3 regions of the Thauera butanivorans genome follow, and region 2 is predicted to be linked to each of the others. Evidence: riboswitches for the same ligand, from Rfam matches in the RefSeq annotation. Region 2 holds a riboswitch; each other region holds the start of a gene.

Region 1 (6,965 bases), 2.3 Mb from region 2:
GCTGCAAGGACGGATGAAAGGCATAGCGCTCGTCCAGGCTCTCCTCGACCGCCACCGCATGGTCGGACACCGTGCGCATGAAGCCCGCTTCCACGCCAAGCGCCATGTCGCGGAACGGCCACAATGCCGGCCGTGCGCGGCTGGCGTTGTAGGCCTCGATCTGCGGCCAGAAATCGTGTTCGAGGAAATGCGACTTGAGGCTGACTTCGACCAGCGCCTCGCCCATCAGGTCATGGCCGACGAGTTCGGCCGCAATGGCATCCGCCTCGAACTCCTCGATGCGCGCCAGGCGCAGCATCTGGACACAGAAGCCGATCGACTTCTCGTCCAGCCACGGTGCAATGCAGGCAAACCCGGCGCTCGCGCGATCCAGGGTCCGCGCCCACCACGCGCGCAATGCCCCGGCGACACCGGCCCAACCGCGCCGTTGGGCCGAAAGATGCCCGAGCTCATGGGCCAGCACTGCTGTGAACTGTGCCGGCGACAGGCTGTGCGCAAGCGGCAGGCCGATCATCAGGCAGGTGTCCAGCGGCCCGGCCACACCCCAGGCTGGCCGCTGGTGGATGTGCGCGTTCATGTCGTCGGTGATGAACACATGCTGGATCGGCTCGATGCCCAGCCGGGCGGCCATGGTATCGAGCAACGCAAACAGCTGCCCGGCCGTCTCGCGTGTCAGGCAGACGCCCTGCGGCCGGGGAGGCGCGCTGAACAGGACGTCGGCGATCGCGGCGCTGCACAGCAACAGCAGCACCGCGCACAGGCTCCACAAGCCGCTGGCGAAGGGATGGCCGCTGACGACCGCTTCCCAGCTGCAGCCCAGCGCATGCGCCACCCCGCCGACCAGGGCGGCGAGCAACAGCATGCCCCCGGCAAGACCGGCCAGGGCGAGCAAGGTCAGGCGCCGGGCGAGACGTGCGCGCAACACGAACAGCCTTTTGCCGGAAGCGGGCGATTTCATGGGAAATGGAGTACCTGAGAACATAGAGCACCATTCTGGACAGGGGACTTTAACGCATTCCACACAAGGTTCTCGCCTGGCGCAGCCGGGCTTCCGGCACCGTTCAACAGCTTCCGCCATCCGGGCAGACGCGGCACTCCCTCCGTGCTTCTTCCACACACGAGCAGCGGCGCCCATGTATTCTTTTTGAATATGCCCTGGAAATTATTCGACATGTATTTTCATTTTGCAACACATTTTTCCTGCATAATTTATTTTTGCTCTGCAACAAGGGCTTTTGGGCGATACGGTACGAGCCAGGCCACGACTGCTGCCGGCTGGAGCCCTGGCAGCCTGGGCGTCGATCCTGGCACAGGCGGCAATGCCTTCCGGGATACGCCTTCACGCTGCTGTGCACAAAAAGCTCGCATCAAGCCCGCATAGTCTCTATAGTGCCGGCTCGCCGCGGCTTGACCGATCGACCGCGGCGGCTCCTGCAACGATCCGGCCGGCGCCCGCCCCGGATCTCTCTCCCGCCAGCCCGGATTGGTGTCGCCACGCATGCGCGACGGACTGGCGCCGGAAACCATCGAATGAATTCCGAAGTCGTCACTTTCGCCAGCCTCGGGCTGGCCGAACCCATCCTGCGCGCCATCGGCGAAGCCGGCTATACCTCGCCGACGCCGATCCAGGCCCAGGCCATTCCGCAAGTGCTCGCCGGCGGCGACCTGCTCGCCGCCGCCCAGACCGGCACCGGCAAGACCGCCGGCTTCACGCTGCCGCTGTTGCACATCCTGTCGCAGACCCACGCCCACCCGCATCCGCCCGGCCGCCCACGCTGCCTGATCCTGACGCCGACGCGCGAACTCGCCGCGCAGGTCGAGGAATCGGTCAAGACCTACGGCAAGCACCTGCCACTGGCTTCGCTGGTGATGTTCGGCGGCGTCAACATCAACCCGCAGATCGGCGCGCTCAAAAAGCGCGTGGACATCCTGGTCGCCACGCCCGGCCGCCTGCTCGACCACGTCGGGCAGAAAACCGTGGACCTGTCCGGCGTCGAGATCCTGGTGCTGGACGAAGCCGACCGCATGCTCGACATGGGCTTCATCCGCGACATCCGCAAGGTGCTTGCGCTGCTGCCGAAGAAGCGCCAGAACCTGCTGTTCTCGGCCACCTTCTCGGACGAGATCCGCCAGTTGGCCCACGGCCTGCTGCACGATCCGGCCACGGTCGAAGTCGCGCCGCGCAACACCACCGCCGAACGCGTCGACCAGGCGGTCTACATGATCGGCCAGAAGCAGAAGCGCGAACTGCTCGCCCACCTGATCAAGGAAAAGCAGTGGTTCCAGGCGCTGGTGTTCACCCGCACCAAGCACGGCGCCAACAAGCTCGCCGAATACCTCAGCAAGCACGGCATCGCCGCCGCCGCGATCCACGGCAACAAGAGCCAGGCGGCGCGCACGCGGGCGCTGGCGCAGTTCAAGGACGGCTCGCTGCCGGTGCTGGTGGCAACCGACATCGCCGCGCGCGGCCTCGACATCGACCAGTTGCCGCAGGTGGTCAACTTCGAACTGCCCAACGTGCCGGAAGACTATGTGCACCGCATCGGCCGCACCGGCCGCGCCGGCGCCGCCGGCAATGCCATCTCGCTGGTCGACGATGAAGAGATCAAGCTGCTAAGCGCGATCGAGCGCCTGATCAAGCGTCGCATCGACCGTGCCGTGGCCGAGGACTTCGTGCCCAGCGCCGGCGCCGAGGCCGCGCACGACGCCGACCACCAGCGCGAACCGCTGCAGCGCCGCGGCGGCCGCTCGGGCCAGGCCCGCAACGGCACCCCGTCCGGTGCGCCACGAGGCGATCGTGCCACCCCCGGCAACCGTGGCGCCGGCCAGGGCAAGCCGGGTGCCCGCCCGCAGCCGCGCCGCGGCGAGGCGGACGGCAACCGCGCACCGCGCAGCGCCGAGCCACGCGAAATCAACGGCAACCGCATGCAGCCGTCGCGCCCCGAAGTGGACGGCAACCGCATTTCCCACGCATCCCGCCGTGGCGACGTCGATGGCAACCGCGCTGTCGACAACCGCCGCGCGGACGTCGATGGCAATCGCGCCCGCCCCGGCCGCAATCGCCCCGCCGCGCCGCGTGCCGCGCTGTTCTCCGCCAAGCCGGGCAGCGGCAACCGCTGAGCACGAGCCACCGGGGCTGCGCGCTCGATCGCGCCCCCGGCCCGCGCGCGGCGGGCGCCGGCTTGCCAAACCCTGTCCCCTCACTTAAGCTTCGCGCGCATTCGATCCAGGTGCCCTGTGCCGCCGCCGTGCGCCCAGGGTGAAACGGGAAGTCCGGTGACGCCGCCTCCAGCGGCCATTCCGGCGCAGCCCCCGCTGCTGTAGTCCTGACGGATTCCGCCCCCCTGCCACTGGGCTTCGCCCGGGAAGGCTGCGGACATCCGGACGAAGGAGAGCCAGAAGACCGGCCTGGTCGATTGAAGGTCACTGCCCCGGGGTGCGGGCGATCACCGTCTGGCCTGGCCGTCCCGGCCCCAGCCTTCCGCTGTCCGTCCCTACCCCATGCAGGCCGATCGTCGCCGCACCCGCGCAGCCGCAGCCATGGACCAGGACACCCAGCACCACCACATCCCTTCTTCCCACGCCTCCAGGGCCGGCACGGTGCAAGCGCCCGGCATTGGCGCCTGAGATGGCCGTGCGCCTGCTCGCTGCGCTGCTGGCCCTGCTGTCCGGCTCCGTCGCCTTCGCTGCAGCCGGCGCGGCGCTGCCGCGCGTGATGTCGACCAACCTGTGCGCCGACATGCTGGTGCTCGGCCTGGCCGAACCGGCGCAGATCGTCTCGGTGTCGCGCAAGAGCCAGGACCCGCGCCGCACCGCGATGTACGAACAGGCCCGCCGCCATCCCGCCAACGACGGCAGCGCCGAGGAAGTGCTGGCCTTGCGCCCCGACGTCGTGCTCGCGTCGCGGCGCTGGCAGGCGCGCCACCAGGCCGCGCTGTTCGAACGCCACGGCATCGGGATCGTCACCGTGCCCTACCCGACCGACTGGAACGGCATCTTCGCCAGCACCCGGCACATCGCCGGCCGGCTCGGCCGCGCCGCCGCCGGCGAGGCGCTGGTGGCCGACGTGCAGGCCCGCATCGCCCACCTGCAGGCAAGCACGCATCCGGCCCGCGCGCTCTACCTGCGCCCCAACGGCGGCAGCGCCGGCGCCGGCACCTATGTCGACGCGGTGTTCCAGGCCGCCGGCGTGCGCAATCACGCCACCGAGTCCGGCCGCCGCGGCTGGGGCCGGGTCGCGCTGGAGGACGTGGTCGCCGACCCGCCCGACGTCTTCGTCGTCAGCAGCATGCTCAACGACACCACCTATGCCCGCTCCGGCTTCGCCCGCCATCCGCAGATGCGGACGCTGCTCGCCGAACGGCCGGTGGTGCGCATGGACGGCAACGACTGGGGCTGCAGCAACTGGCAGTTGATCGAGGCCGCCGAAGACATCGCCGCACAATTGGCCCGCCTAAGTCCGCCGGTCCCGATGTCCCGCAGCCGGGCATCTCTAAGCCGGGCGCCCCTCTCCCCTGTCGGAGCCGGGGGTGCAGAAGAAGCGGCAAGCGCCAGGCAGCAAATCACCGCCTCACCGGCACGGGTGCCGCAATGACGGCCGGCCAAGCCACATCCCGGCCCCCGCTGCCACGCACCAGCCAAGTCGCGCTGCCGCTCAATGGCCTGCTCGCGCTGGCCCTGCTCATGCTCGCGCTGGTCTCGCTCGGCATCGGCCCGGTGCAGCTGGCGCTCGCCGACGTCGCCGCCGCACTGCTGCCGGTCGGCGATGGCGCATCCGAAGCGCTGGCCCGCCAGCATGCCATCGTCGCCGAGATCCGCCTGCCGCGCGTGCTGCTGGCGATCCTGGTCGGCGCTTCGCTCGGCATGTCGGGCGCGGCGCTGCAGGGCCTGCTGCGCAATCCGCTCGCCGAGCCGGGTCTGCTCGGCATCAGCTCCAGCGCCAGTCTGGGCGCGGTGCTGTGCCTGTACTTCGGCCTCGCCCAGCTGACGCCCTGGCTGCTGCCGGCGGCGGCGATGGGCTGCGCCGCGCTGGCGACGCTGGTACTGTACCGCATCGCCCGCCGCGGCACCGGCAACCTGACCCTGATCCTGGCCGGTGTGGCGCTGTCCTCGCTGGCCGGCGCCTTGACTTCGCTGGCCATCAACCTCGCCCCCAACCCGACCGACGTCCAGGACATCGTGCTGTGGCTGCTCGGCTCGCTGGCCGACCGCAGCTTCGACGACATCCGCCTGTGCCTGCCTTTCGTGCTCGCCGGCCTGGCGCTGCTGGCCACCTGCGGACGCGACCTCGACGCGCTGTCGGTGGGCGAGGACGAGGCCGCCAGCATGGGCGTCAATCTCGCCCGCCTGCGCGCGCAGGTCGTCGTCGGCACCGCGCTGTGCGTCGGCGCCAGCGTTGCCGTGACCGGCGCGATCGGCTTCGTCGGCCTGGTCGTGCCGCACATGCTGCGCCGCGCGGTGGGCTACCACCCGGCGCGCCTGCTGGTGTCGAGCGCACTCGGCGGCGCGGTGCTGCTGCTGGCCGCCGACGTGGTGCTGCGGCTGGTCAGCGGCGGCTTCGAACTGATGCTGGGCGTGGTCACGGCACTGATCGGCGCACCCTTCTTCTTCGTGCTGGTGCTGCGCGAACGGCTGGGGCGGGCATGACGCGGCTGCTCATCGAATCCCTCTTCGTGCGCCAGGGCAGCGCGACCCTGGTCGATGGCGTCTCCGCCGAAATCGGCCAGGGCGAGCTGTTCGGCCTGATCGGCCCCAACGGCGCCGGCAAGAGCAGCCTGCTGCGGGCGGTGGCACAGTTGCTGCCGCACCAGGGCACGATCCGGCTCGACGGCACACCGCTCGCCACGCTGCCGCCGCGCCAGCGCGCCACCCGGCTGGCCTATCTCGCCCAGGGCGACCATGCCGCCTGGCCGCTGACGGTGCGCGACTTCGTCGCCCTCGGCCGCCTGCCGCACCGCCCGCGCTGGCGCGCGGCGCCGGACGGCGACGAGGTCGTCGCCCAGGCGATCGCCCGGATGCGGCTGGAAGCGCTGGCCGACCGCCGGCTCGACCAGTTGTCCGGCGGCGAACGCGCCCGCGCCCGGCTGGCCCGCGCGCTGGCCGTCGATGCCCCCCTGCTGCTGGCCGACGAGCCAGTCGCGGCGCTCGACCCCTTCCACCAGTTGAGCGTGATGGAACTGCTGCGCGAGCAGTGCGCGCTCGGCCGCACCGTGATGGTGGTGCTGCACGACCTGACGCTGGCCAGCCGCTTCTGCCACCGCGTGCTGCTGATGGACCACGGCCGCGCCGTGGCCTGCGGCGCACCGCGCAGCGTGCTCACCGCCGCCAACCTGCAGCGCGTCTACCAGGTGCAGGCGATGCTGGGCGAACACGAGCGCCAGCCCTACGTCGTGCCCTGGCGCTGCCGGCCCGAAGGCGCGGCGCAGGCACCTGAAAACGATGCGGACGCATCGGCGTCTGCACCCTCCAGCAAAGATTCGCATGCCGGAACGGCTGTTCCGCCCGCAAGTGCATTCGCATCCCCTAGCCGCTGAATTCCCGAACCTCCAGGAGAAGCTCCATGTCCGTCCAGGCCAGAATCCCCGCCACCATCGTCACCGGCTTCCTCGGCAGCGGCAAGACCACGCTGCTGCGCCACATCCTGAACAATGCCGACGGCCGCCGCATCGCCGTGATCGTCAATGAGTTCGGCGAGCTCGGCATCGATGGCGACATCCTGCGCGGCTGCGGCATCGGCTGCGACGAGGACGGCCGGGAACGCCCCGGCGAGCTGTTCGAACTCGCCAACGGCTGCCTGTGCTGCACGGTGCAGGAAGAGTTCTACCCGGTGATGCGCGAACTGATCGCGCGCCGCGGCGACATCGACCACATCCTGATCGAGACTTCCGGCCTGGCCCTGCCCAAGCCGCTGGTGCAGGCCTTCAACTGGCCCGAGATCCGCAACGCCTGCACGGTGGATGCGGTCG
Region 2 (6,965 bases):
CAGGTACAGCCAACCCTCGGCGGTGGCGATATAGGTGATGTCGCCTGTCCAGACGCGATTGGGCGCCTCAGGCGCGAACTGGCGCTCGAGCACATTGTCGGCCACCGGCAGGCGATGCCTGGAGTCGGTCGTCGCCTTGTAGCGCCGCTTGTGCCGTGCCCGGATGCCGTTCTCGCGCATCAATCGCTCGATGCGCGGCAAGCCGATCCGGTAGCCACGCCCACGCAACTCGGCGTGGATGCGTCGTGCCCCGTAGGCCTGCCGGACCTCCTGATGAACCGTGCGGATCAGCACCAGGGCCTGCGCATCGGTCAGTCGCTTGCGGTCCGGCGTTCCGCCGCCCCGCCAAGCCCGAAAGCCGCTCTGGCTCACCGATAAGGCCTCGCACAGCACAGGCAACGGAAAGGATCTGCGCTGCGTCTCGATCCAGGCATATTTCACAGCAGATCCTTCGCGAAATATGCCGCCGCTTTTTTTGTGATCTCCAGCTCCATCTCGAGCCGCGCGACCTGAGCGCGCAACCGCGACAGCTCCATCTGCTCGGCAGTGATCTGCTTGGCGCCGGCCGGATTCAGCTTGCCCGCCTTCGCCGCCTTGACCCAGTTGCGCAGCGTCTGCTCAACCAACCCCAGTTCCTCGGCAACACGGCCGATGCTGCCGACCTCGTCAGTTCGCTTGACGGCCTGCTCCTTGAACTCAGCCGTGTATTCCTGTTTCGGGATGCGCTTCACGTCGTTCTTCCTCTCGTTGTGTCGATCCTACGACGACTACGCTGGAAGACGAAATTCGTGGGGCAGCTCACTGGGACTGCGGCTATCTGCTGGAACATCCCGCGGCAATGGCCCGGCTGGCACACTTCAGGCCACGCCGGCCCACGCTGATCATCGCCGACGAGTTGCGCGACGGCAGCCTTGAACAGGTATTGCAGGCACTCGGTACAGCGAAAGCGGATTTCCGCCATCCTGTTCGCTTGCTCGTGATCGATGCCGCCTTGCCCGGCATGCTGGAACTGCGTTTCGACACCGATGCCCAACGATGGCATACGCCCGTGCATGATTTGGGCCAGGTGTCGGTGATCGCCCTTTCCGGCACACAGATGGCTGACAATGGCGAACGAAGTCCGCCCCCATAGCAGAACGTCAAGGAGATTGCCATGAAAGGTTCGTGCCTGTGCGGCTCCATCGAAGTCTCGGCGAGCGACCATGCTGAAGTCGGGCTTTGCCATTGCTCCATGTGCAGGCGCTGGTCGGGCGGCCCGATGTTCGCCGTCCACTGTGGAGCCGAGGTGCAGTTCAGCGGCGGCATGCCTTCCACCTATCGTTCATCCGATTGGGCCGAACGCGGCTTTTGCCCCACATGCGGTACGCACTTGTTCTACCATCTGCTGCCGAGCAACGAATACATCCTTCCAGCTGGGCTTTTCCAGGACGCGCAATTCCGGCTCACCAATGAAATCTTCATCGACGAGAAGCCACCGTTCTACGATTTCAGCAACGAAACGCACAAGCTCACCGGCCAGCAGGTATTCGAGCAGTTCATGCCAGATGACAAAGAAAGCTGAAGCAAACTTTGCAAGGCTCTTCCCGACGCACGGCACGCATGGCCATGCACCGTGTCGTTCCGTCTCATCACGCGCGAGATAGCGCAGGTTGCCGTCCGGCTGCGCATCGATGCGCGCCGCCAGCGCTTCCATGCAGGGCGAGAACAGCGCACCACCGATGCCTGTGAGGCAGGCGCCGAGCAGCATCATCGCCGCCGAATCGGCAGCGGCAAGGCACAGATGGCCCGCGATGCGCACCCGGAGCACACCCAGCGTGCAAAATGCTGGCTTGACTCCCTGACGAGACCCAGCGCCTTCGCCGTGACCAGCCTCATCGATTTCACCGATCCCCGCGACAGCAGCGCGCCGCGCCTGCGCCATGCCTTCGGCCAGCCTCGCACGGTGCTGGCCGCACACAGCCTTGACGAGGTGCGTCCGCTGCTCGATGCGGTCGAGGCCGCCGCCCGCGCAGGCGCCTGGGCGCTGGGTTATCTGCGCTACGAAGCCGCACCCGCGTTCGACGCGGCGATGACCGTGCATGCAGCGGACGGACCGCTGGCCTGGTTCGCCATCCACGACACCCCGCTGCCCTGGAACGGGGAACCGGGGGGCGGTGCAGCAGTGGTCGATTGGCACACCCTGCCCACGCGTGCCGCCTTCGATGCTGCCCATGCCCGCATCCAGCGGGCGATCGCCGACGGTGTGCTCTACCAGGTCAACCACACGGCACAGTTGCGTGGACGGCTGGCGGGCGACGACCGTGGCCTGTTCGCCGCGTTGCAGCGGGCACAGCCGGGCGGGTATGCAACACATCTCGACTGCGGCACCAACGACGGTAACGAGGATCGCGTACAGGTGCTGTCCGTCTCGCCCGAACTGTTCTTCGACTGGCGCGGGAACGAGATCCTGACGCGGCCGATGAAAGGCACGGCCCCGCGCGGTACCACACCCGACGAAGATGCCGCGCTGGCCGCTCGGCTGCGCGCCAGCCCCAAGGAGCGCGCCGAGAACGTCATGATCGTGGACCTGCTGCGCAACGACCTCTCGCGCATCGCCGAGCCGCACAGCGTGCGCGTGCCCGCGCTGTTCCACACCGAAGCCCTGCCCACTGTCTGGCAGATGACTTCCGACGTGGTGGCGCGCACCCGCGCCGGCACGCGGCTCGCCGACGTGTTCGCCGCGCTGTTTCCCTGCGGTTCGGTCACCGGCGCCCCCAAGGTGGAAGCCATGCGCATGATCCGCGCCCTCGAAGGCGGGCCGCGCGGCATTTACTGCGGCGCTGTCGGCGTGGTTCGTCCCTACGTTTCGCCCGACGGCCAGCGCGGCATTGCCGCCACCTTCAACGTACCGATCCGCAGCATCGAACTGAAAGGCAGCAATGCCCGCTGCGGCATCGGCAGCGGCATCGTCTGGGGCGCAAGCGCCAAGGACGAATGGGCCGAATGGGCCGCCAAGCGCGCCTTCGTCGAGCGCGCCAGCGCACCGTTCGACCTGCTGGAAACCCTGGGTCTGCACGGCGGCAAGCTGCGCCACCGCGACGAACACCTCGCCCGCATGCGCGCCGCCGCTGCGCACTTCGGCTACCCCTGGGATGAGTCACGCATCGAGGCCTGCCTCGATGATCTCGTCCGCACGCACGGCCAGGGCGCCTGGCGCGTGCGCCTGCTGCTGAATGCGCAGGGCCTGGCCCGCGCCGAAGCAGCCGCCTTCGCTCCCACGCCGGCGCCGGTACTGCTGGCACTGGCCGACCGCCCCTTTCTCCAGGCGCACAGCGAATTCAGCCGCTACAAGACCACCCGCCGCGCGCACTACGCAGCCTTCGCTCCCACAACGGGCTCGGACGTGTTCGACACCGTACTCTACAACGAAGCCGGCGAAATCACCGAATCCACGTTCGGCAACCTCGCCATGCTGATCGATGGCCGCTGGGTCACGCCGCCCCTCGCCTGCGGCCTGCTGCCCGGCATCGGCCGCGCCGTCGCCCTGCGCGAAGGCCGCGTGGTGGAGGCCGTGGTGCGCGTGCAGGATCTACCGCGCGTGCAGGGCTGGGCCTTCATCAACAGCCTGCGCGACTGGTTGGAGGCACGGCTGGCGCCATCCAACTGACGGCTGGCCAGCTCAGAAGTCGATGCCCGCCTGCGCCTTCACGCCCGCCTTGAAGGCGTGCTTGCGGTCGGCGATCTCGCTGACCGTATCGGCCAGCTCCGCCAGTTCCGGCTTGGCGGCACGGCCGGTGACGATGACGGTCTGGCGCGGCGGGCGGGCGCGGATCGCGGCGATCACCTGATCGGTGTCGAGGTAGTTGTACTTGAGCATGTAGGTCAGCTCGTCGAGCAGCACCAGGTCGAGCGCCGGGTCGGCCAGCATGCGGCTGGCCTGCGCCCAGGCTTCGTCGGCGGCGCGCTTGTCGGCGTCCCAGTTCTGCGTGTTCCAGGTGAAGCCGGTGGCCATGGCGTGGTACTGGACGGCAGTGTCCAGCCCCTGCTTCTGCAGGAAGATGACTTCGCCGGTGGCGTGCGTGCCCTTGATGAACTGCACCACGCCGGCGCGCTGGCCGTGGCCGAGCGCGCGATACAGGGTGCCGAAGGCGGAGGTGGTCTTGCCCTTGCCGTTGCCGGTGATCAGGATGACGATGCCGCGCTCCTCCTGCGCGCGCCCGATGGCGGCATCGACGACTTCCTTCTTGCGCTGCATGCGCGCGTTGTGGCTCTGCTTCTTGTCCTCTTCCATCGGTCCGTCCTCCTTGCCATCGCTGTCGGAACCGGATGGGGAAGAATGACGATGGTGCATGCGCGGCAAAGCCGCAAAGGCGGCGTAGGCGAAGCGCAAGCGGGCTGTCAGGCCCGCGCGACCGATCGGCAGTCCGCCCGCACCCCGGGGCATTCACCTGTCTCGTCGAACGGGTCGGTCTTCTGGCTCGCCTTCATCCGGTTGCCGCCGCCTTCCCGAAGCGCAAGGCTTCAGTGGTCGAAATGGCGGCGCCGTCTGGCTTACAGCAGCGGGGGCTGCGCCGGAATGGCGGGAAAAATGGGCGGCACGCCCCCCCCCCCGCTTCACCGGACTTCCTGTTTCGCTCCGCGCGCGAATGCCCGCGAAAGCTCCCGATCGATGCGGGCCGCACTATACGCCCGCAGCGGTGCCGCGGGCAATGCGCGCGCCGGCGATTCAGTTGCCGAGCAGGCTCTCGACCGGGACACCGATGCGCACATTCCCCCAATGGCGGCTGCCGGCCATGATCGGCATGGCGATGTCGCACAGGATCTCGCCGGTATCGCGGAGGTAAGTCTGCAACAGCAGGGGCTCGGTATTGCGCGCGGCACGCAGTTCGGACGGGCTTTCGAACTTGCGGCAGGTACGGTTGCCCACCAGATCCTGCTCGTAGTTGCCGGTCAGCGGCTGGGAGAATTTGGCGTTGTGCGCCGGCAGGTAGCTGTCTGCATTGACCGCAACGGCGAATACGGCGCCCCGGGTCGAGGCCAGGCTGTCATCGAGCAAGGCCTGGCAGCGGCGGGTGAACTCCTCGCCCCATGCCACACGGAATTTGGGCGGATTGGTGCCGGGGATGGGCTGGTAGCGCCAGTCGAAGATGTCGATGCGGCTGGCGGCCATCTGCTGGAGCTGCTCCTGCACCTCGTCGCGGAAGCGGCGCGTCTGTTCGACGATCCGGTCGAAGGCCCCGCGCCCGGTCTTGAAGCGCGACACCAGTTCCTGCACGCCTTCGGTCGCCTTGGCAAGCTGTTCCGTACCCTGCTCGCTCTCATCCATCTGCCCGGCGACGGTGTGCGACAGGGCATTGATGGCGCTGACCTTCTCATGCACGCTGACGTTGGTGTCCGCCAGCGAGCCCATCGCCGCGGCGATCTGCTCGAGCTGCCTTCCGGTCGTCTCGAACTCGCCCACCATGTAACCGAACTGGGTCGCCGAGCGGTCGACGACTTCGCGCGTCTGCAGCACGTCGGCATTGATCACTTCGTTCTCGTTGCGCGTCTCCGACACCAGTTCGAGCATGCCGTTGATGTTGCCGACGATCTCGGCGGTCGCGTTGTTCACCCGCTCGGCCAGCTTGCGCACCTCGTCGGCGACCACGGCGAAGCCGCGCCCGGCCTCGCCCGCCCGCGCGGCCTCGATTGCCGCATTGAGCGCCAGCAGATTGGTCTGGTCGGCAATCTCGCGGATCAGCACGGCGATCTGCTTCACGCTCTCGGAGCGCTGCGACAGGTCGTCCACGGTGTGGTTGAACGCGGTCACCTTGTCGCTGACGGAATTGATCTTGCCGGCGATGTCCTGCATCTCGTGCAGCGAACCGCGTGCGATGCGCAGATTCTCGGCGGTGGACTCGGCGATCTGCCGTGCGCTCTGCGACACCTGCTCGATGGCGGCGGTGGATGCACTGCTGGCGTCGAACACCGCCGTGGTCATCTGCCCCTGCTCCCGCGCGTGCCTGGCAGCAGCCTCGACGCGCAGCTTGACCTGCACCGCCTCGCGCGCGATGCCGACGCTGGTGGTGCGCACTTCGCCGATGATGTGGCGCATCTTCTCGGCGAAGTGGTTGTAGCTGCTGGCGAGCTCGCGGAACTCGTCATGGGTGATGAGCGGGAGGTCGCGCGAGAAGTCGCCTTCGCCGCGGCCGATCTCCTCGAAGATGCCGATCATGCCGCGGATCGGGCGCACGATCAGGTGGCGCAGGTAGGCGATCTGGCCGAGGATGCAGGCCAGCGACACGGCGCTGATGATGATCATCACCCATTGCCCGACGCCGAGCGCACCCAGGATGCGCGCCGCAAACTCCGGCGCGATGCCGCCTTCGGCCAGCGCGCGGTCGATCTCCGAAGTCTGCCAGGCCTGCACGGCCAGATAGCCCAGGTTGAAGAAGAACAGCAGCAGGAAGCTGCACAGCTTCTTGGTCAGCGTGTTCCAGAAGGTCTTCTCGACAGTCTCGTACAGCTGTCTCAACGTGCTCATTTGGTGTGGTTCCCGAGCTAGAAATCCGTATTCATCAACTGCTTCCGCCCCCTCTATCGGCTCCGGCCGCCTGCACTTGAGAACAGACTTCGGTGCAGAGCGCAGTAGTTTTTGGCGGAATATTCCCTACATCGGGGAGCGAAACAAGGACATAAATCTCGTTTTTGGCAAATAAAGCAGCCGACGACGTGCGAGCGCCGCGTCACTGTCCGCCATTCCGGCCGCTCTTTCGCCGTTCCCCACCCCTTCCGGCCGCAGCCTCGCAATTGCCCTGCCTGCGCCGGCCTGCGACAATCACGCCTTTGTCGCCGGCGCCATGCCGGCGCCCACGCATCCTCATCTCCCGAACCGAAAACATGTCCGATCAGACGAATACCCCGCCGCAGGACGAAAACCACCTGATCGCCGAGCGCCGCGACAAGCTCGCCGCCTGGCGCAGCAGCGGCCGCGCCTTCCCCAACGA
Region 3 (6,965 bases), 2.3 Mb from region 2:
ACCGAGGCGCAGATCGAGTTCGACCAGCGGCTGGGACATCAGGAAGGACAGCTGCACGCGGTGGCCGGGTTCGAGCGAGTGATGGGCGAACACGCAGTAAGGCAGCAGGTTCGGGTTGAGGGCGTGGGCGACCAGCAGCGCCGAGGTGACGATGAAGCCGTCGATGACGATCAGCATGCGTCGTTCCGCTGCGCCGAGCATGGCGCCGGCCATCATCGCGATCTCGAAGCCACCGTATTCGGACAAGGCCTGCAGCGGCTCGGTCGGCCAGCCGCCGCGGCGCAGGGCCTGCTTCAGCAGTTCGCGCTTGTGCGCCAGGCCGGTGTCGTCGAGTCCGGTGCCGGGGCCGGTCACTGTGTAGAGGTCGGCGCCGTGTTCGGCGCCGATCAGGCAGGTCGTCAGCAATGAGGCGGCGGCGGTGTTGCCGATGCCCATTTCGCCGAAGCCGACACAGTTGCAGCCGTTGTCCGCCAGCGCGTGGGCGATCTCGCGTCCGCGCTGCAGCGCGGCGTCGCGCTGCTCGGCGGTCATGGCAGGCTGTTCGAGGTAGTTCGCCGTGCCGGGCGCGATCTTTGCGTCGATCAGGCCGTCGCGCTTGCCGAAGTCATGGTTGACGCCGGCGTCGACCACGCTGAGGCCCAGCTCCATCTGCCGGCAGAAGACGTTGATCGCGGCGCCGCCGGCGAGGAAGTTCTCGACCATCTGCCAGGTGACGTCCTGCGGATAGGCCGACACGCCCGCCCGCGCCGCGCCGTGGTCGCCGGCGAAGATGACGATCTGGGGCTGGCGCAGTTCGGGTTCGAGCGTCTGCTGGACGAGGCCGATCTGAAGGGCGAGTGCCTCCAGGCGGCCAAGCGCGCCGAGCGGCTTGGTCTTGCGGTCGATCTTCTGCTGCAGCGCGGCGGCGAGTGCCTGGTTCGGGGGAATGATGTGGGTCTGCATGAGGGACTCGCGGGTACTGTCGTTCGGTTGCGGTAGTGGCGGGGCGCAGGTACGAGGCGAAAGGTAGCAGATCGTGATAATTGCGGCACCTCCGGCTTGCCCGGGTGTGGCAGGGTGAGATTCTGAATCGGTATTCATGCGATTTGTTGGTCATTGATGCATCATCGCATCCGGATTTTTCGGCGATGCCTGTTCCTGGCGCATCGTGACTCGAAGCGTGTGCATTGCGGGCGGCGTTCCGCGACGCCGCCGACACCCTGGGGCCGAACGCGCTGGCGCCGCCGTCGGGCACGATGGTGTGTTCACCGACCAGCTGGCGCCGCTGGACAAGAACCACGCCGCAGGCTGTGGGCAGGAGGCCGATGAAGCGCACGGCGACTGCCATGGCGAGGACTGGTGGCGCTATCTCTCCACCCATCCGCCGACGGCGGAACGCATCCGCAGGCTGAGCGAAGCTGGCATCGAGGCCGACTGAGCGCAGGCGCCGGCAGCGGGCTCAGGCTGGGGCAGCAGGCAGATCCTGATACAGCTCGGCCAGCGCCAGCGTGAAGCCGAACGCGGGCAGGGCGAGGCTGGCAGCCTCGCCGCTGGCTTCGGTCAGCAGCCAGTCGCCTTCGGCGGTACGGGAATAGCATTCGACGTGGGCACGGTCCTGCGACAGGAACAGCACCGTCTTGAGTCCGGGGAAGCGGCGGTAGGCGGCGAACTTGCCGCCGCGGTCGTAGGCTTCGGTCGAGGGCGACAGCACCTCGGCGATCAGCACCGGCTCTTCCTTGACCTGGCGGCGCTCGCGGTCGGCGTCCGCGCAGGTGACGAAGACGTCGGGGTAGAACAGGTCGTCCGTTGCTGCCAGACGCAGGCGGACGTCGGACATGAAGACCGTGCAGGATGTGCCGCGCAGGGCATTGCGCAAGGTCATGTAGGTGTTGCCGGAAACAAGATTGTGCACGTCCGACCCGCCGGCCATCATGAAGGCTTCGCCGTCGAAGAATTCCCAGCGCTCGGGCTGATCCGCTTCCCAGGCGAGGAATTCATCCAGCGTCATCGCATGCTTTTCCGCAGGCAGGCCCATGGCAGTCTCCAGCAACATTCGTCAGTTGGCAGTTTAGCCGCCCTTCAGCACCAGCGGCAGCCCGGCGGCGACGAACAGCACGCGCGGGCACAGTGCGGCGACGGCCTGGTTCAGTCGCCCGGCCTCGTCGCGGAACAGGCGGCCGAGCGGGGTTTCCGGCACCAGGCCGAGGCCGACTTCGTTGGCGACCAGGATGACACGGCCGGGCAGGGCCGGCAGCGTGGCGAGCAGGGCGTCGCGCTCGGCGCGAAACAGCGGCAGGGCTTCGGCGTCGGCGCCGGGCGGCAGGCCGTCGGCATCGATCAGCAGGTTGGCGAGCCACAGCGTCAGGCAATCGACCAGCAGGCAGCGCCCGGGCGCGGCTTCGCGGCGCAGGGTTTCGGCGAGCGCGATCGGCGCTTCGACCGTGCGCCAGCCCGCCGGGCGGTCGGCCTGGTGGCGGCGGATGCGTGCCGCCATTTCGTCGTCGAGCGCCTCGGCGGTGGCGATCACGGTGACGGCCAGGCCGGATGCGGCGGCGCGGCGTTCGGCCTCGCGGCTCTTGCCGGAACGGGCGCCGCCCAGGATCAGTTCGCATGTCATGGTGCTGATTGCCTTTTTTGCTGCGGGGGCCTTGTGCTGGTGCAGTGCACGATACTGGCCGGTACGGTATCATCCGCCCCCACTGCCCCGGAAGGGGCGGCGCGTCATCGGTGCCCGCGGGCGATTCTCGCCCGGGGTTGAACGGGAAACAGGTGCACGGCCCATCTCGCCATGAGGCCGCAATGCCTGTGCTGCCCCCGCAACGGTAGGTGTGCGCAAGGTGGACCACGCAGCCACTGGGTTCATGACCTGGGAAGGCGGTCCATCCGTCCGGCCGGCAGGCTGGTACACACACGAGCCCGGAGACCGGCCGTAGCGCGAATTGGCGGATGTGTCGCGGGGTGGCGGCGATGGCATGGCGTGTTCCGTGGCGCCGTTCGTTTCCTTTTTCCTCCCGAGACCGTCCTGTTGCGTATCGCCACGGCGCGCGGGGACGCGGCGCTCTGGCGCAGGGAGACCGAAACGATGAAGATCCGCTTCTGTACCACGGCGATCGCCGTGGCCAGCGCTTTTCCGATGTATCTGCCGTCTGCGCTTGCGCAGGACCGGTTGGGCGAGGCAGTCGTCGTCACTGCCACCCGTCAGCAGCAGCGCGCCGACGAGACCTTGTCCAGCGTCGATGTGATCACGCGCGAGCAGATCGAACGCGGCGGGCACAGCACGCTGACCGAACTGCTGGCGGCGCAGCCCGGCATCCAGGTGAGCAGCAACGGCGGCCCCGGCGCCAATACCGGCATCTTCATCCGCGGCGCCAATTCCGGGCATACGCTGGTGCTCGTCGATGGCATGCGGGTGGGCTCGGCGACGTCCGGCCAGCCTGCGCTGGAGACGATTCCGCCCGAGTTGGTCGAGCGCATCGAGATCCTGCGCGGGCCGGCGAGCGCGCTGTACGGCTCGGACGCCATCGGCGGCGTGATCCAGGTCTTCACGCGCAAGGGCACGGCGGGCTTCCATCCCAGCCTGCGCATGGGTGCCGGTACCGAGCACAGCTACGCACTCGGCGCGACGGTGGCCGGCGGCCGGGACCGCCTGCGCTACAACGTGTCGGCGGGGCGCGAGCGCACCGACGGCTTCAATGCGCGAAAGAACCCTGCCACCGTGGCCGACCGCGATCGCGACGGCTTCCACAACGACTACCTGAGTGCTTCCGCCTCGCTGGGATTCAGGGACGATGACGAGATCGGGCTGACGCTGTTCCATTCCGAAGGGCGCAACTGGTTCGACTCCGACACCGAATACGATGCCCGCGTGAGCAAGGGCCTGGACACCGCCGGCATCCACATGCGCAACAAGCTCGCCGACGGCTGGGTGAGCACGCTGCGCCTGGGCTACAGCAAGGACCGTTCGCACAGCAAATGGAGCACGGCGCCGACGGACCGCTTCGACACCGAACAGACCCAGTTCGCGTGGCAGAACGACGTCTCGCTGGGCGGCGGCCTGTTGCTCGCGGCGGTCGAGCATCTGGAGCAGAGCATCGACACCACCGGCACCTACGAACGCGACACGCGCCGGGTGGATTCGGTGCTGCTGGGCTGGGGCGGGCAGTTCGACAAGCATCATCTGCAGATCAACGCCCGCCATGACGACGATTCGCAGTTCGGCGGCAAGACCACCGGGCTGCTCGCCTACGGCTACCAGTTCCTGCCCGAATGGCGGCTGCGCGGCAGCATCGGCACGGCCTTCAAGGCGCCGACCTTCAACGATCTGTACTTCCCGCTCGCCTGCTTTCCGCCTTTCGGCTGCTTCGGCGGCAACCCGGACCTGAAGCCCGAGGAATCGCTGAACCGCGAAATCGGCCTGGTCTGGGAGCAGGGCGGGCTGCAGATGACGGCCACCTATTACAACAACCGGGTGAAGAACCTGATCCAGTGGGGCAGCACCCCGGACAACGTCGGCCGCGCCAGGCTGGAAGGGCTGGAATGGGGCGTGAGCGCGACCGTGGCCGACTACCGCGTGCGGGCAACGATCGACCTGCTCGATGCCAAGGACGAGGATACGGACGCCCGCCTGGTGCGCCGCGCGCGCCGCGCGGGTTCGCTCGGCATCGACCGCACGGTCGGCAAGTGGAGCTGGGGGGCCGAATGGCGCGGGCAGAGCGAGCGCGAGGACGCCGGCACGCGGCTGGGCGGCTACGGCATCGTCAATGCCTGGGTCCATCACCAGTTGACGCCCGAACTGCGGCTCGAGCTGCGGGCGAACAACGTCTTCGACAAGGACTACGAGCTTGCCCGCAACTTCGCCACCGCCGGTGCCAATGCCTTCGTCACGCTGCGCTATGCGCCGCGCTGAACCGTCGTTCCCCATGCCCGCCGTCCGTTTCTCCATGCTTGCCGCCGCTCTGGCGCTGCCTTGTCCGCTGCTGGCGGCGCCCGCCCCGGGCGGCGGCGCCCTCGAAGCCGTCGTCGTCACCGCCTCCCGCCAGCAGCAGCGCATCGAGGACAGCCTGGCCGCGGTGGAGGTGATCGAACGCGAGGACATCGAGCGCGCCGGGCATTCCTCGCTGATCGAGGTGCTGCGGGCGCTGCCCGGCATCCGGGTCACCGCCAACGGCGGCGCGGGGGCGAATGCGAACGTCTACGTCCGGGGCGCCGAGGCGCGGCACACGCTGCTGCTGATCGATGGCCTGCGGGCCGGCTCGGCCAGTTCGGGGGCGCCGACGCTGGAGAACATTCCGCTCGGTCTGATCGAGCGCATCGAAGTGCTGCGCGGGCCGGCCAGCGCGCTGTACGGCTCGGAGGCCATCGGCGGCGTGATCCAGGTGTTCACCCGCAAGGGCGAGGCGGGCTTCAGGCCGGAGCTTTTCGTCGGCTACGGCTCCGAGCGCACCCGCAAGGCATCGGCCGCGCTGTCGGGCGGGGCCGGGCGGCTGCGCTACAGCCTGAACGTGGGCGCCGAGCACTCCGACGGCTTCAACTCGAAGCGCGACCCGGCCTTCTGGGCGGGCACGCCGCCGCGGACGTCCTACTGGGCCGACGACGACGGCTTCCGCAACACCCATGCCGGCGGCTCGGTCACGCTGGGCTTCCGCGACAGGGACGAGATCGGCCTGGGTTTCACGTACTCGGACAGCCGCAGCCGCTACGATGCCTCGGCGGCGAGCTATTTCGACTCCTGGATGGACAAGACCGCCGGCACGCTGAGCCTGCATCTGCGCAACGAGCTGCGTGCCGGCTGGACCAGCACCCTGCGCCTGGGCCGCAGCATCGACGAGTCGCTGAACCGGGCGAGCGCCGCGGCGCCGAGCCGGCACGACACCGAGCAGGATCAGTTGATGTGGCAGCACGACGTCGATCTGCCGCTGGGCAGGCTGCTGCTGGCCTATGAATACGTCGAAACCCGGCTCGACAGCACCACGGTGTACAACAAGGACAGCCGCCGGGTGAATTCGCTGCTGCTCGGCTGGTCGGCACAGATCGACGCCCACCACCTGCAGCTCAACGCCCGCCACGACGACAACTCCCAGTTCGGCGGCAAGACCACCGGTCTGCTTGCCTACGGCTACGACCTGACGCCTTCGCTGCGCCTGCGCGGCAGCATCGCCACCGCCTTCAACGCGCCGACCTTCAACCAGCTCTACTGGCCGATGGCGTCGTCGCCGACCAGCTACCACGGCAATCCCGATCTGAAGCCGGAGCGGGCGCTGAACCGCGAACTCGGCATCCGCTGGGCCCAGGGGGCGCACAGCGTCGAACTGAACTACTTCGACAACCGGGTCAAGGACCTGATCGCCGGCAACCCGGTGTATGCGTTGCGGGGACAGCAGGTCAACGTCGCCGAGGCGCGGCTCGAGGGCGCGGAACTCGGCTACATGCTGTCGCTGGGCGCATTCACCGTCAGCGCGGGCCTGGACTGGCTGGATGCGAAGGACGAACAGAACGGCAGGCGGCTGCCGCGGCGGGCGCGGCAGTCTGGTTTCCTGCGGCTGGCCCATGCCGCCGGGCCGCTGGACTGGGGCGTGGAATGGAACGGTGCCGGCCGCCGCCACGACGATGCGGCCAACACCGTGGATCTGCACGGCTACGGCCTGCTCGATGCCTATCTGCATTACCGCCTGTCGCCGCAATGGCGCATCGAGGCGAGGGCGAACAATCTCCTCGATGCGGACTACGAACTGGCGCGGGGCTATCGCACGCCGGGTGCCAGCGTGTTCGTCGGGCTGCGTTATGCGCCGCGCTGACGGCGCCTCCGGCTGCCGATCCGGATGAAGCCGCGTACCCATGCCGTGTCGGTGATCGCCGCGCTGCTGGCGGCCGGCGTGCTGGCCTTCGCATGGGCGCTGATGGCGGGCGAGATGCCGATCGGGCCGGGCGAGGTACTGGCGGCGCTGGCCGGCGATGACGGCATGGCCGCCGGCATCGTGCGCGAGCTG

Evidence for each region. A riboswitch is a leader RNA that binds a small molecule or an ion and turns the genes downstream of it on or off. The one in region 2 is predicted to bind cobalamin.
Region 1: it holds a riboswitch for cobalamin, as region 2 does, so the genes downstream of both, ACNQFN_RS20610 (ABC transporter substrate-binding protein) here and cobO (cob(I)yrinic acid a,c-diamide adenosyltransferase) in region 2, are expected to answer to the same signal.
Region 3: it holds a riboswitch for cobalamin, as region 2 does, so the genes downstream of both, ACNQFN_RS20880 (TonB-dependent receptor domain-containing protein) here and cobO (cob(I)yrinic acid a,c-diamide adenosyltransferase) in region 2, are expected to answer to the same signal.

Annotation. Positions count from the first base shown of each region.
Region 1 covers NZ_CP183038.1:4,255,433-4,262,397, forward strand. The annotation lists gene ACNQFN_RS20600 (M48 family metallopeptidase) at 1-958, opposite strand, end outside; gene ACNQFN_RS20605 (DEAD/DEAH box helicase) at 1,531-3,120, shown strand; cobalamin riboswitch at 3,212-3,427, shown strand; gene ACNQFN_RS20610 (ABC transporter substrate-binding protein) at 3,629-4,594, shown strand; gene ACNQFN_RS20615 (FecCD family ABC transporter permease) at 4,591-5,646, shown strand; gene ACNQFN_RS20620 (ABC transporter ATP-binding protein) at 5,643-6,533, shown strand; gene cobW (cobalamin biosynthesis protein CobW) at 6,560-6,965, shown strand, end outside.
Region 2 covers NZ_CP183038.1:1,951,827-1,958,791, reverse strand. The annotation lists one part of gene ACNQFN_RS09440 (IS3 family transposase) at 1-479, opposite strand, end outside; one part of gene ACNQFN_RS09440 (IS3 family transposase) at 479-731, opposite strand; gene ACNQFN_RS09435 (hypothetical protein) at 839-1,132, shown strand; gene ACNQFN_RS09430 (GFA family protein) at 1,154-1,561, shown strand; gene ACNQFN_RS09425 (chorismate-binding protein) at 1,613-3,646, shown strand; gene cobO (cob(I)yrinic acid a,c-diamide adenosyltransferase) at 3,659-4,270, opposite strand; cobalamin riboswitch at 4,425-4,648, opposite strand; gene ACNQFN_RS09415 (methyl-accepting chemotaxis protein) at 4,706-6,502, opposite strand; gene lysS (lysine--tRNA ligase) at 6,859-6,965, shown strand, end outside.
Region 3 covers NZ_CP183038.1:4,319,942-4,326,906, reverse strand. The annotation lists gene cobT (nicotinate-nucleotide--dimethylbenzimidazole phosphoribosyltransferase) at 1-942, opposite strand, end outside; gene ACNQFN_RS20895 (hypothetical protein) at 1,241-1,417, shown strand; gene ACNQFN_RS20890 (Uma2 family endonuclease) at 1,439-2,014, opposite strand; gene cobU (bifunctional adenosylcobinamide kinase/adenosylcobinamide-phosphate guanylyltransferase) at 2,048-2,596, opposite strand; cobalamin riboswitch at 2,688-2,926, shown strand; gene ACNQFN_RS20880 (TonB-dependent receptor domain-containing protein) at 3,062-4,885, shown strand; gene ACNQFN_RS20875 (TonB-dependent receptor domain-containing protein) at 4,899-6,773, shown strand; gene ACNQFN_RS20870 (FecCD family ABC transporter permease) at 6,798-6,965, shown strand, end outside.